2 regions of the Janthinobacterium tructae genome follow, and region 2 is predicted to be linked to the other one. Evidence: predicted binding sites of a transcription regulator. Region 2 holds the regulator's gene; the other holds the start of a gene.

Region 1 (7,131 bases), 220 kb from region 2:
GATACGGTCGAGCAGCGGGCCGGACAGGCGACTGCGATAGCGCAGCACGGCGTCCGGCGTGCAGCGGCAACGGCCGGAAGCATGCCCCAGGTAGCCGCACGGGCAGGGATTCATGGCGGCGATCAACTGAAAGCGGGCAGGAAACTCGGCCTGGCGGGCCGCACGCGAAATGCTGATGACGCCCGATTCCATGGGTTGGCGCAAGACATCGAGGACCCGGCGCTGGAATTCGGCGATTTCATCGAGAAACAACACACCGCAGTGTGCCAGCGAGATTTCTCCCGGGCGCGGCAGGTTGCCGCCGCCCACCGGGGCCACGCCGGACGCCGTCTGGTGCGGGGCACGATAGGGACGGCGTTTCCAGTGTTCCACCTTGAAGTGGCCGCCCAGCGAATGTACGGCGGCCGATTCCAGTGCCTCTGCATCGCTCATGGGCGGCAGCACGCCGGGAAACCGGCTGGCCAGCATGGTCTTGCCCGCACCCGGCGGTCCCACCATCAGCACGTTGTGGCCGCCCGCGGCCGCCACTTCCAGTGCGCGTCGCGCCTGCTGCTGGCCCTGTACATCGGCAAAGTCGGGATACGCAAAAACCTGCGCTGCCAGCACGGGTTGATGGCGTTGCAGGGCCATCTGGCTGGCGGGCGCGGCAAAATGCGCGCAGACCTCGAGCAGGCTGTGGGCGGGATAGATGCAGGCATCGCTGACCAGCGCCGCCTCGTCCGCGTTCGCTTGCGGCAGGATGAAGGCGCGTGGTGTGCCCGATTGGCTGCGCTGCATGGCAAAAGTCATGGCCAGCGCACCGCGGATGGGGCGTAGCTGGCCCGACAGTGACAGTTCGCCCGCGAATTCGTAGTGGTGTAGTTGGTTGCCCGGCAATTGGCCGGAGGCGGCCAGGATGCCCAGCGCAATGGGCAAGTCGAAGCGGCCCGATTCCTTGGGCAGGTCCGCAGGCGCCAGATTGGCTGTGATGCGCCGCGCCGGCATTTCAAAGCCGCAGTTTTGCAGCGCAGCGCGGACGCGGTCGCGCGATTCCTTCACTTCCGTATCCGGCAGGCCGACTATCGTAAACGAGGGCAAGCCATTGGCAAGGTGGACTTCGACACTTACCTCGGGTGCCTCCATGCCGGCCAGGGCGCGGCTTTTCAGGACGGCCAGACTCATCAGACTCCCCTGTGGCGCGAGCGCGGTCAGGATCAGTCTAGCGCTTGAAGCGCTGTCAGGCTTGAGATATGCCAGCAAGGCGGCGTATAACGCGACCTTGCTGGCGGTACGTTATGCCTTTGGGTCGTTCAGGCGCGTTTCCAGTTCGATCAGGCGCAATTCCAGTGCATCGAGCTTGGCGCGGGTCTTGGCCAGCACTTGCGCCTGGATATCGAATTCCTCGCGCGTGACGAGATCGAGACGGGCGAAGCCCTGGGTCATCATCGATTTCACGTTTTTCTCGATATCCTTGGCCGGCGAGTTCTCGATGGCCTGGTGAATCTTGCCTTGCAAGTCGTTAAAGAAGGTATTCATGTCCATGGTCAGTCCTTTTATGGTGCGGCATGTGCATCGCACCATTGCGGTGCACAGCGGTGTTAATCTGGTGCGGAAATGGGTAAATCCACAACGCTTCAGCAGCCCATTTCCGCATGCCCAATGGCTTGCAGGGTATGTATGGACGGAAATGCACCTGTCAAGGTGGCAAGAGAGCTGGCACGTATTCTGCTAAAGAAGGTATGAACGCTTTGTGATCTCCAGCCAAGATTTTAAACCTCAACCGCTTTAAAAGTTCAATAAAAGGAAATCGCCATGAAGAATCTCTCCAAGAACATGACTTTAGTAGCAGCGTTGACGCTGGCCATGACCGCCGTGTGCGGTAGCGCCATGGCCCAGGATGCAGTGGCAGCGCCTGCCGCGGCCGAAGCCGTACCTGATAACGTGGTGAGCTACAACGTGGCATTGACCACCGACTACCGCTACCGTGGCGTGTCGCAAAGCCGTCTTGACCCAGCCATCAGCGGTGGTGCCGACTATACCCACAATCCGACGGGCCTGTATGTGGGCACCTGGTTGTCGAGCATCAAATGGATCAAGGATGGCGGCGGCGATACCAATCTGGAATGGGATATCTACGGCGGCAAGCGGGGCGAGATCAGCAAGGATTTTACCTATGATGTGGGCGGCCTGTACTATTTCTATCCCTCGAATGGGCTGAGCACCAATGCCAACACTTTCGAGTTGTACGGCCAGCTTGGCTACGGCCCTGCCTATATCAAGTACTCGCACTCGACGACCAATCTGTTTGGTGTCGCCGACAGCAAGAACAGCGGCTACCTCGATGTGGGTGCGAATATCGATATGTACGAAGGTTATCTGCTGAACCTGCATGTGGGCCGCCAGAAGGTCGCGCACAACGATTCCCTCAGCTACACCGATTACAAGCTCGGTGTCACCAAGGATTTCGGCATGGCAACCGTTGCCCTGGCCTACGTCAAAGCCAATATCACGTCGCTGGCACCGAATGGCAAGAACCTGGCGAAATCCGGTCTCGTGCTGACCGTGTCCAAAACCTTTTAAGCGAGACTGCCATGAAAATGATTACCGCAATCATTAAACCATTCAAACTGGACGAAGTGCGTGAAGCCTTGTCGGCTATCAATGTGCAAGGCATTACCGTCACCGAAGTGAAAGGGTTCGGCCGCCAGAAAGGTCACACGGAACTCTACCGTGGGGCTGAGTATGTCGTCGATTTCTTGCCGAAGACCAAGATTGAAGCGGCCGTCGATGACGCCATTGTCGACCAGGCCATCGAAGCGATCGAAGGTGCCGCGCGTACCGGTAAAATTGGTGATGGCAAGATTTTCGTCTACAACCTGGAACAGGTCATCCGTATCCGTACCGGTGAAACCGGCAACGAAGCGCTCTAAGGGGAATATTGATGCATAAAAATATAACAAAATTGCTCGCCGGGATAGCCTGCCTGTGTGCGTTTGGCATCGCCACGCCAAGCTTTGCCGATGCGCCCGCCAAGACGGAGGCGGCCACGACCACGGCCGTCGCCGCCCCCGCCGTGACGCCGGTGCCTGACGCCGCGCCCGCTGCCGCCGCTCCGGCCCCGGCCGCTGCTGCGCCAGTCGCCGCGCCCGTCGCCAACAAGGGCGATACCAGCTTCATGATGATCAGCACCTTGCTGGTGATCTTGATGACCATCCCCGGCCTGGCCCTGTTCTACGGCGGCCTGGTGCGTTCGAAGAACATGCTGTCGGTGCTGATGCAGGTGTTCATGGTGTTCGCGCTGGTCATCGTGCTGTGGTGCATCTACGGCTACTCGATCGCCTTCACGGAAAAAACCGCCTTCTTCGGTGGCTTCGACCGCCTGTTCCTGAACGGTATCTGGGATCCGGCCAAGGGCACGTTTGCCGCCGCCGCCACCTTCAGCAAGGGTGTCGTCATTCCCGAGTTCGTCTTCGTGGCATTCCAGGGCACGTTTGCCGCCATCACCTGCGCGCTGATCGTCGGCGCCTTTGCCGAGCGCGCCAAGTTTGCCGCCGTGCTGGCCTTCGTCGTGCTGTGGTTCACGTTCGCCTACCTGCCAGCGGCCCACATGGTGTGGTTCTGGACCGGTCCTGACCTGATCACCAACGCCGCCACCTCGGCCAGCGAAGCCCTGAAGGCTGGCTGGATCTGGCAAAAAGGCGCGCTGGACTTCGCCGGCGGCACCGTGGTGCACATCAACGCCGCCGTTGCCGGCCTGGTAGGCGCCGTCATGATCGGCAAGCGCGTCGGCTACGGCCGCGAATCGATGGCGCCGCACTCGCTGACGATGACCATGATCGGTGCCTCGCTGCTGTGGGTGGGCTGGTTCGGTTTCAATGCCGGTTCCTCGCTGGAAGCGGGCGATGTGGCGGCATTGGCTTTCGTCAACACCTTGCTGGCCACTGCCGCCGCCACCCTGTCGTGGGTATTTGGCGAGTGGATCAGCAAAGGCAAGCCATCCATGCTCGGTGGCGCGTCCGGCGCCGTGGCCGGCCTGGTGGCGATCACCCCGGCAGCCGGCTTTGTCGGCCCGATGGGCGGCCTGGTCATCGGCTTGCTGGCCGGTGTCATCTGCCTGTGGGGTGTGAATGGCCTGAAACGCCTGATCGGCGCCGATGATTCGCTCGACGTGTTCGGCGTGCATGGCGTGGGCGGCATCCTGGGTGCCTTGCTGACGGGTGTGTTTGCTGCACCACAACTGGGCGGTCAAGGCATCTTCGACTATGTCACCAACAAGATGTCGGCGGATCCGTACTCGATCGGCCATCAGGTGTGGGTGCAGGCGCAAGCGGTCGGCACCACCATCATCTGGTCGGCCGTGGTCTCCGTCATCGCCTATAAACTGGTCGACATCGTCATCGGCCTGCGCGTACCGGAAGAAGAAGAGCGCGAAGGCCTCGATATCACCAGCCATGGCGAGCAGGCATATCATGGTTAAATGATGGCAATATGGCATGCCAGCGCCCCGGCGCGGCATGTCAGGCTGGAAAAGGCGCCTCGTTGAGGTGCCTTTTTTTCGTTGTGGGAATGGAAAAGGTCTTTAAAACAAGGCTTTTGCCCCGATTTGGGATACTTACACGGTAATATAGTCGGCAGTTCTGTGTGCTTTTTTGAATACTGCACATAATTTAAGGATGTAACTATGGTTCCCCATCTCGTCACGGCCCTGACCGGACCGCTGCTCGACCTCGAAAAAAAGATTCTGGCCGCGACGCCGGCCATTGAGCGCTGGTTTCGCATGGAGTGGCAAGAGCACACGCCGCCCTTCTATTGCTCGGTAGACTTGCGTAACGCGGGCTACAAGCTGGCGCCCGTCGATACCAATCTGTTCCCTGGCGGTTTTCATAACCTGGCCACGGAAATGCTGCCCCTGTCCGTGCAGGCGGCCATGGCTGCCATCGACAAGTATTGTCCGGACGCCCGCAATCTGCTGATGGTGCCGGAATTGCACAACACCACGCCGCAATACCTGCAAAACGTGGCGCGCTTGATGCAGATCTTCCGCCAGACGGGGCTGCACGTACGCCTGGGCTCGTGGTCGCCCGAGATCACTCAGCCGACGCCATTGGCGTTGCCAGATGGCAACATGCTCGTCATCGAGCCGCTCGTGCGCCTGAACAACGGCCGCCGCCTGGGCTTGAAGGATTTCGACCCGTGCACGATCTTGCTGAATAACGACTTGTCGGACGGCATACCCGATATCTTGCAAAATATTCATGAGCAAAGCCTGCTGCCGCCGCTGCACGCGGGTTGGGCCTTGCGCCGCAAGAGCAACCACTACACGGCCTACGATGAAGTGGTGAAAAAATTCGGCAAGATGATCGATGTCGATCCGTGGATGCTCAATCCCTTCCACGCCAAGTGCAGCGACGTCAATTTCCAGGAAGGCGAGGGCGAAGATGCGCTGGCCGCCAGCGTCGACGTGCTGCTGGCCAAGATCCGCAAGAAATACAAGGAATACGGCATCAAGGAAAAGCCGTTTGTCATCGTCAAGCCCGATGCGGGCACGTATGGCACGGGCATCATGACGGTGCGCGATGCCAGCGAAGTGCGCGACTTGTCGCGCAAGCAGCGCGAAAAAATGTCGATCGTCAAGGATGGCCAGCTGGTAACCGACGTGATCATCCAGGAAGGCGTGCCGACCTTCGAAAGCATCAAGGATGCGGTGGCCGAGCCCGTCGTCTACATGATCGACCGCTATGTGGTAGGCGGTTTTTACCGCGTGCATGCTGAGCGGGGCGTGGACCAGAACCTGAACGCGCCCGGTTCGCAGTACGTGCCGCTGGCGTTTGCCCAGCAGCATGCGGTGCCGGACTTGAAGGCCAAGCCGGGCACGGCCGCGCCGAACCGCTTCTATGTGTACGGCGTGGTGGCGCGTCTGGCCTTGCTGGCCGCGTCGCTGGAAATGGAGCGCACGGACCCGAATCCCGAGGTGTATTGATCTACCCCTGCCGCTTGCCAGGCGCGGTGACTACCGCGCCTGGCGATCTCGGCTAGAATCAAGCATTCCTTATCCAGGCTCCCCGATTGGACGCACCATGAAAATTGCATTCCTTGCCGACCCGCTGGCAGGCTTCAAGACTTACAAAGATTCCACCTTCGCCATGATGCGCGAGGCGGCCAAGCGCGGCCACGCCGTGTACGCCTTCGAACAGAAGGACATGGCGCTGGAAGAGGGCATCGTCACGGCATTGGTCAAACATATCGAACTGACGGGCGACGAACACGACTGGTACAAGGTGGTCTCCACCGAGGAAGTGCGCCTGTCGGCCCTGGACGCCATCATCGAGCGCAAGGATCCGCCGTTCGACATGGAATACGTGTATGGCACGTATCTGCTGGAACTGGCGGAAAAGCAGGGCGCCTGCGTCTTCAACAAGCCGTCCGCCATCCGCGACAACAATGAAAAGCTGGCCATTGCCCAGTTTCCCGAATTCACCTCGCCGACCCTGGTAACGTCGGATGAAGCGCGCCTGCGCGCCTTCCACGCCAAGCACCAGGACGTCATCTTCAAGCCGCTCGACGGCATGGGCGGCACGGGCATCTTCCGCGTCAAGGCCGATGGCCTGAACCTGGGCGCCATCATCGAGACCTTGAGCGAGAACGGCGCGCAGACCATCATGGCGCAGCGTTTTATTGCCGACATCGTCAAGGGCGACAAGCGCATCCTCGTCATCGGCGGCAAGCCGGTGCCGTTTTCGCTGGCGCGCATTCCGCAAGCGGGCGAAGTGCGCGGCAACCTGGCCGCCGGCGGCACGGGCGTGGCGCAGCCATTGACGGCGCGCGACCTGGAAATCGCTGAAAAACTGGGCCCGATCCTGGCCGCGCGCGGCCTGATGCTGGTAGGATTGGATGTGATCGGCGACTATCTGACGGAAGTCAATGTCACCAGCCCGACCTGCTTCCAGGAAATCATGCAGCAGACGGGTTTTGATGTGGCTGCCATGTTTGTCGACGCCGTCGAGCATGGCGTTGTGCAAGCGCAGCAGCGTCAGAAGGTGAAATGACTATGGTAGGGATTTTGCTCATGACACATGCACCGCTGGGACAGGCCTTCATCGCCGCCTGCGCGCATGTGTTTCGCGGGCCAACGGAACGGTTTGAAGCCATCGA
Region 2 (7,131 bases):
CCGGATGAAGAAAGAATGGAAACGGACGTGCCTGTCGATATCCTGACGGGCGCCTCGCGCATCAATGGCATCGGCATGAAGGCCAATAACGCCACTGGCGTGGTGGAAGTGCAGAATGCGCTGCGCATGGTCCTCCCGCCGAAACCGCGCCCGGCTGCGGCGGCAAAATGACAGAATGAAACAAGGAAACCATACTATGAAGAATATCTTGCTGTTGACCGTATTTTCTCTGGCCATGATGGGCGTGGCGCATGCCGAGAAGGCCGATTCCGAGAAGGAAGCCGTCATCACGGCACGTAGCGGCCACGTCGATGACGTCAAGCAGGTACGCACGCTGACGGGCGACGTCGTGCTGGTGAAAGGGACTCTGACCATGAAGGCGGGCCGGGCCCTGATCACGGAAGACCCGCAAGGCTACCAGTTCATCACCTTCTGGGCCGATCCCGGCAAGCTGGCCACCTTCCGCCAGAAGCGCGATGGCGCGGGCGACCTGTGGGTGGAAGGCGAGGCGGAGCGCGTGGAATACGATAACAAGACGGAAGTGGTGAAACTGTTTTCCAAGGCCAAGCTGACGCGCCTGGAAGGCACGAAAGTGACCGACGTGGCCAACGGTGCCTTCATCTCGTATGACAGCCGCAAGGAAGTATTCAAAATGGAAAATTCCGACAGCGGCACCAGCACGCCCGATGGCGGCAGCGTGCGCATGGTGATCCAGCCGAAGCCCAAGGCGCCGGCCACGCCCGCACCAGGAAAGAACTAATGGACAATACACGTTGCGGCAGCACCCTGATCGTTCGCGGGCTGCAAAAAACCTATGGCAAGCGGCAAGTCGTGCATGATGTCTCGCTGCAAGTCGAATGCGGCGAAGTGGTGGGATTGCTGGGCCCGAACGGCGCCGGCAAGACCACCTCGTTCTACATGATCGTCGGCCTGGTGCCGTCGGACGGCGGCACCATCGATATCAGCGGCGTGGACATTTCCCGCCTGCCGATCCACCGCCGCGCGCAGATGGGCCTGTCGTATCTGCCGCAGGAAGCGTCCGTCTTCCGCAAGCTGACGGTGGAAGACAATATCCGCGCCGTGCTGGAAATCCAGACCGTCGAAGGCCGTCCCCTGAAGAAGGCCGAGATCGAGGAGCGCCTGGATAAATTGCTGGCCGACTTGCAAATTGAAAAGTTGCGCGAGAACCAGGCGCTGTCGCTGTCGGGCGGCGAGCGCCGCCGTGTGGAAATCGCCCGCGCGCTGGCGACCGACCCGCGTTTCGTGCTGCTCGACGAACCGTTCGCCGGTGTCGACCCGATCGCCGTGATCGAGATCCAGCGCATCGTGCGCTTCTTGAAGGAGCGCAATATCGGCGTGCTGATCACCGACCATAATGTGCGCGAGACGCTGGGTATCTGCGACCGTGCCTACATCATCAACCAGGGCTCGGTGCTGGCGTCGGGACGCCCCGACGACATCATCGCGAACGAGTCGGTACGCCGGGTCTACCTGGGCGAACACTTCCGCATGTGAGCCAATGAAACAATCATTGCAGCTGCGCACTTCGCAGCACCTGGCACTGACGCCGCAGTTGCAGCAATCGATACGCCTGTTGCAATTGTCTACCCTGGAATTGCACCAGGAACTAGAGCAACTGCTGACGGACAATCCCTTGCTCGAGCGCCTCGACGATCCGCTCGATCATTCGCTGCGCCTGCTGTCCGACGGGGCCCTGAGTTCCACGGCCGCGCCGGCCGAAGCGCCGCCCCAGCCGCCAGGCCAGGATGCGCCTGCGGCGCCGGCCGAAGCAGAAGCCTTTGATGGCGAGGCGGGCGACGGCCCGGCCGCCGCGGACGGCGGCGACAGCGACTGGAGCGAGGCGAGCCGGGGCAAGGCGCCCGACGACGAAGATTCCCGTCCGCAATTGGAAGCCCATCACTGCACCCTGCGCGAGCACCTGATGGAGCAGATGCGCGTGACGGTGCTCGAGTTGCGCGACCGCGCGCTGGTCGAGCTGATCATCGACGCGCTCGACGACAATGGCTACCTGGAAGAGTCACTCGACGACATCCTGGCGCGCCTGCCGGAAGAGCTGGAAATCGACGCCGACGAGATGCGCACGGCCTTGTCCCTGTTGCAAAGTTTCGATCCGCCCGGCGTGGGTGCGCGCAATGCATCCGAATGCCTGGCGCTGCAAATCAAGCGTTTGCCGCACGTCGCCATGGTGACGCGGCGCATGGCCCTCGTCATCGTGGAAAAGCACCTGGCCTGGTTTGCCCAGCGCGATTTCAACAAGCTGAAAAAAGCCCTCGATTGCGACGAGGAAGACTTGCGCGAAGCGCAGACGGTGATTCGCCAGTGCAATCCGCATCCGGGCGCCGTGTTCGCCTCGGACGTGTCCGATTACGTGGTGCCCGACGTCGTCGTCAAGCGCGCGCGCAATGGCTGGCAAGTCACCCTGAACAACGACGTCATGCCGCGCCTGCGCGTCAACGCCATGTACGCCAACTTGCTCAAGCAGGGCAAGGGCGAGGGCGCCATGGGCGCACAGTTGCAGGAAGCCAAGTGGCTGATCAAGAATATGCGCCAGCGCTTTGACACGATCCTGCGCGTGGCGCAAGCGATAGTAGAAAGACAAAAGAACTTTTTCTCGCATGGGGCCGTTGCCATGCGCCCCCTTGTGCTCCGTGAAATAGCTGATACACTGGGTTTACACGAGAGTACTATCTCGCGGGTAACAACTCAAAAGTACATGCTGACCCCGCACGGCATGTTCGAGTTGAAATATTTCTTTGGTAGCCACGTCGCCACCGAAGCGGGGGGCGAAGCATCATCGACGGCGATACGGGCATTGATCGTGCAACTGACAGGAGCAGAAGACCCTAAAAATCCTTTATCCGACAGTAAGATTGCGGACATGCTGGGGGAACAAGGCATGGTGATTGCGCGACGTACTGTTGCCAAATACCGGGAAGCGTTGAAAATTCCGCCAGTGAGCCTGCGTAAGTGTTTGTAAGTTTTTTTCGGTTCCTCTGCGGGCCGGATAGGATGGACCGCACGAACCCGATCATCTTTAGGAGTGTGTATGAATCTCACCATCAGCGGACATCATCTCGAAGTGACACCAGCCATCCGTGAATACGTACAAACGAAGCTGGAGCGCGTGAAACGTCATTTCGATCAAGTTATCGATATCGCCGTGATTCTGACCGTGGATAACCTCAAAGAGAAAGAAAAACGTCAAAAGGCCGAAGTCAACCTGCGTCTGAGTGGCAAAACTGTCTATGTGGAAAGCCTGGCGCATGACCTGTATGCCGCAATCGATATCCTGATCGACAAGCTGGACAGGCAAGTGATGAAATACAAAACCAAAGTGCAAGGGCACGGTAAAGAGGCGATCAAGCATCTGCCAGACAACTCCGAGGAAGACGCCGTCGTCGCCGTTTAAGGCCACCCGCTTCCAGCAGTTGTGATCAACTAAGGGCGCACATCTTGCGCCCTTTTTTGCGCCCGTACCTGTCGAACGCAATGTTCCCCATGCAGGCGCTAGAATGTTTGCACTTTCACTTCTTTCTGCCTGCCATGAGCGACTTCGTCCAGACCTCCATCCGCAACCGTACCGGGCACATCGTGCTCGACCGTCCGAAAGCCTTCAATTCCCTGTCGCTGGAGATGGTGCGCGCCCTGAGTGCCGTCTTGCTGGCCTGGCGCGACGATCCGCAGGTGGACGCCGTCGTGATCCGTTCCAGCAGCGAAAAAGCCCTGTGCGCCGGTGGCGACATCCGTTTCTTTTACGATGCGGGCCTGGCTACGCCGCAAGGCGGCAGTGCGTTGCTGGAAGATTTCTTTACGGAAGAATACGCCTTAAATCATGTGATTCATTTCTACCCGAAACCGTATATCGCCGTGATGGATGGCGTGGTCATGGGCGGCGGCATGGGCGTGGCGCAAGCCGGGCCCGGCAACCGCCTGCGCATCGTCACGGGCCGCACGCGCATGGCCATGCCGGAAGTCAATATCGGCTTGTTCCCGGACGTGGGCGGCAGTTATTTCCTGTCCCGCCTGGCCGGCCGGCTGGGCCTGTACCTGGGCTTGACGGGCTTGACGATCAACGCGGCCGATGCCCTGTACACGGGCCTGGCCGATGTCTACCTGCCCGAGGCGCAGATGGGGGCGCTGCTGGCCCTGTTCGACTCGACGCCGGGCGAGGCCTTGCCGGTGGCCATCAAGGCGCTGGCCGCGCCGTTTCAGGCCGAGGCGGGGGCTTCTCCTTTGGCCACCGCGCGCACGGCGCTGGACCGCCACTTCGGCGCCCCTTCCGTGGCTGCCATCATGGCCTCGCTGGCGCAGGACGACAGCGCGTTCGCGGGCAAGGCCCTGGCGGCCATGCGCCTGCGTTCTCCCTTGATGATGTCGGTGACCCTGGAATTACTGCAACGCGGTGCCCATCTGGGCGTGGCCGATTGCCTGCGCCTGGAGCGCAGCGTGGTGCGCCACAATTTCGCGCATGGCGAAGTGCTCGAAGGCGTGCGCGCGCTGGTGATCGACAAGGACAATGCGCCACGCTGGAACCCTGCCAGCCTGGACGAGGTCGATGCAGCCATGGTGGCGCGTTTCTTTGCGCCCGTCTGGCCGGCGTCAGCGCATCCGCTGCGCCACCTCGATTAATTAGCTGCGCTCGCGGTGGCGCAAGACCACGCGCTCGTTGGGGCCGAAGTATTGCGCCAGCCGTTCCGCCATGTACACGGAGCGGTGCTGGCCGCCCGTGCAACCGAGCGCCACCGTCAGGTAGCTGCGGTTGTCGGATTTGAATGACGGCAACCACTTCTCGATGAAGGCGCGGATGTCGGCCAGCAGCTCCAGCGCGCTCGGTTGCGCGTCGAGGAAGGCGATCACGGGCGCATCGCGTCCGTCGAGCGGACGCAGCGCCAGGTCGTAATAGGGATTCGGCAAGGCCCGCACATCGAAGACGAAATCGGCGTCCAGCGGCACGCCCAGTTTGAAGGCGAACGATTCGAAGAACAGGGTCAGCGGCGCGCGTTCGGAGGCGACGATATCCTTGATCCAGGCGCGCAATTTATTGGCGCTCAGTTCCGAGGTATCGATCACATGGCCCAGCTGTTCGATGGTCGACAGGCGCTCGCGTTCTTCCGAGATGCATTCGATCAGGGTGCGGCGGCTGGCGGGGTTCTGGTTCGGACGCAATTCGTGCGACAGCGGATGGCTGCGCCGCGTTTCCGAGAAGCGCGCCACCAGCGAATGCGTGGTGGCCGTGAGGAACATCACCTTGACGTCATGCCCCTGGTCGCGCAGCAGGGCCACATTGTGCGGCAGGCTGGCCAGCGACTCGGCGCTGCGCGCATCGACGGCGACGGCCAGTTGCGGTGTGCCTTCGTCGAGCAAGGTTTGCACCAGGCTGGGCAGCAAGGCCGGTGGCAGGTTGTCGACACAATAGTAGCCGGTATCTTCCAGCACATTGAGCGCGACGGATTTACCGGAGCCGGATATTCCGGTGATAAGGACGATATGCATACGCCGATCATACAATAAAGATTGGCACTGCGCTCCCGAGGCAATGATCTTTACAAATTATTGCAATTATTGTTCGAGCATTGCTTGTATTTAATTGTTGCCATTGGCGTCAATGTGGGGTCAGACCCGTCGGGTCGGACCCCGGTAATTAGTCACCACTCATTGCCAACCTCTGCCGCTCCATGAACTCCTGCAAGGTATCGATGCCGCGCAGCTGCAGAATCGTATTGCGCACGGCCGCTTCCAGCAGCACGGCGATGTTGCGGCCGGCGGCGACGGGGATGACGACCTTGCGCACGGGCAAGCCGAGCACGTCTTCCGTGGGGAACAGGAAGGGCAGGCGTTCGACTTCCTCTTCCAGCGCGTTGCGGCGCACCAGGTGCACGATCAGTTTCAAACGCATCTTGCGGCGCACGGCCGTTTCGCCAAAGATGGCCTTGATATCGAGCAAGCCCAGGCCCCGCACTTCCAGCAGGTTTTGCAGCAGGGGCGGGCAGCGGCCTTCGATCATGTTGGGCGCGATGCGCGAGAATTCCACGGCGTCATCGGCCACCAGGCCGTGGCTGCGCGAAATCAGTTCCAGGCCCAGCTCGCTCTTGCCCAGACCCGAATCGCCCGTGATCAGCACGCCCACGCCCAGCACGTCCATGAACACGCCATGCATGATGATGCGCTGCGCCAGCTTTTTGGACAGGTAGACGCGCAGGAAGTCGATCACTTGCGCGGCCGGCAGCGGGGTCGAGAACAGGGGAATGTTTTGCTCGTCGCAGATGGCGAGGATGTCGGGCGGCGTTTCCAGCCCTTGCGCGATGATCAGCGCGGGTGGGCCGCCGGCGATCAGTTCACCGATCACATGCGTGCGCGTGTTGACCTTCAGGCGCTGATAATAATTGATTTCCTGGTGACCGAAGACCTGGATGCGGCCCGGATGGATCAGGTTCAAGTGGCCCACCTGGTCGGCGGCCGACGAGACGTCGCCCGAGATCAGGCGCTCGCCGCCGGGAAAGCCGGCGAACCAGCCCAGTTGCAGACTTTCACGATTATCGTCGTACAGGCGTTGTATCGTCAGCGGCGTTTGCAACATGGCAGTCTTCTTCAGGAGTGGAGGAATACCTGAAGTTTAACCCGTCGCTTGCAGACTGGGTTGCCAATTGACGATGCGCGAATGCACGGATTTCGGTTCCGGATCCGTGGCCAGCGCCGTGCGGAAGGCATCGTCGGAAAACATTTCGGCGATTTCCGACAAAATTTCCAGATGTTGCTGGGTGACATGATCGGGAATCAGCAGGAAAAACAGCAGATTGACGGGCTTGCCATCGGGCGACTCGAACGGAATCGGCTCGGCCAGACGCACGAAGGCGCCCAGCGGGGCTTTCAGGGTCTTGCTGCCCTTGACCCTGCCATGCGGTACGGCCACGCCATGGCCCAGGCCTGTCGAGCCCAGGCGTTCGCGGGCAAACAGATTGTCCGAAACGGTAGAGCGGGCGATGCCGTAATTGTTTTCGAAGATCAGGCCGGCTTGCTCGAAGGCGCGCTTTTTACTGGACACTTCCAGGTCCAGCAGGACGTTTTCGAGGGATAGTATTTTGCTAAGATTAGTCATGACACTCAATGAAA

What was found. Region 2 encodes sigma-54, which starts transcription at its own class of promoters, with help from an activator protein. Its sites were predicted from a motif close to TGGCANGNAANCTGCTTT; they were not measured.
Region 1: a site for sigma-54 is predicted at 1,694-1,711, ahead of FJQ89_RS21655 (TorF family putative porin). Genes of this name have one in related genera too.

Annotation. Positions count from the first base shown of each region.
Region 1 covers NZ_CP041185.1:4,930,381-4,937,511, forward strand. The annotation lists gene FJQ89_RS21645 (YifB family Mg chelatase-like AAA ATPase) at 1-1,161, opposite strand, end outside; gene FJQ89_RS21650 (accessory factor UbiK family protein) at 1,273-1,521, opposite strand; gene FJQ89_RS21655 (TorF family putative porin) at 1,792-2,559, shown strand; gene FJQ89_RS21660 (P-II family nitrogen regulator) at 2,571-2,909, shown strand; gene FJQ89_RS21665 (ammonium transporter) at 2,921-4,456, shown strand; gene gshA (glutamate--cysteine ligase) at 4,661-5,959, shown strand; gene gshB (glutathione synthase) at 6,057-7,025, shown strand; gene FJQ89_RS21680 (PTS sugar transporter subunit IIA) at 7,028-7,131, shown strand, end outside.
Region 2 covers NZ_CP041185.1:4,708,300-4,715,430, forward strand. The annotation lists gene lptC (LPS export ABC transporter periplasmic protein LptC) at 1-171, shown strand, start outside; gene lptA (lipopolysaccharide transport periplasmic protein LptA) at 197-760, shown strand; gene lptB (LPS export ABC transporter ATP-binding protein) at 760-1,515, shown strand; gene FJQ89_RS20665 (RNA polymerase factor sigma-54) at 1,520-2,998, shown strand; gene hpf (ribosome hibernation-promoting factor, HPF/YfiA family) at 3,068-3,430, shown strand; gene FJQ89_RS20675 (enoyl-CoA hydratase/isomerase family protein) at 3,565-4,650, shown strand; gene rapZ (RNase adapter RapZ) at 4,651-5,514, opposite strand; gene hprK (HPr(Ser) kinase/phosphatase) at 5,663-6,598, opposite strand; gene FJQ89_RS20690 (PTS sugar transporter subunit IIA) at 6,635-7,117, opposite strand.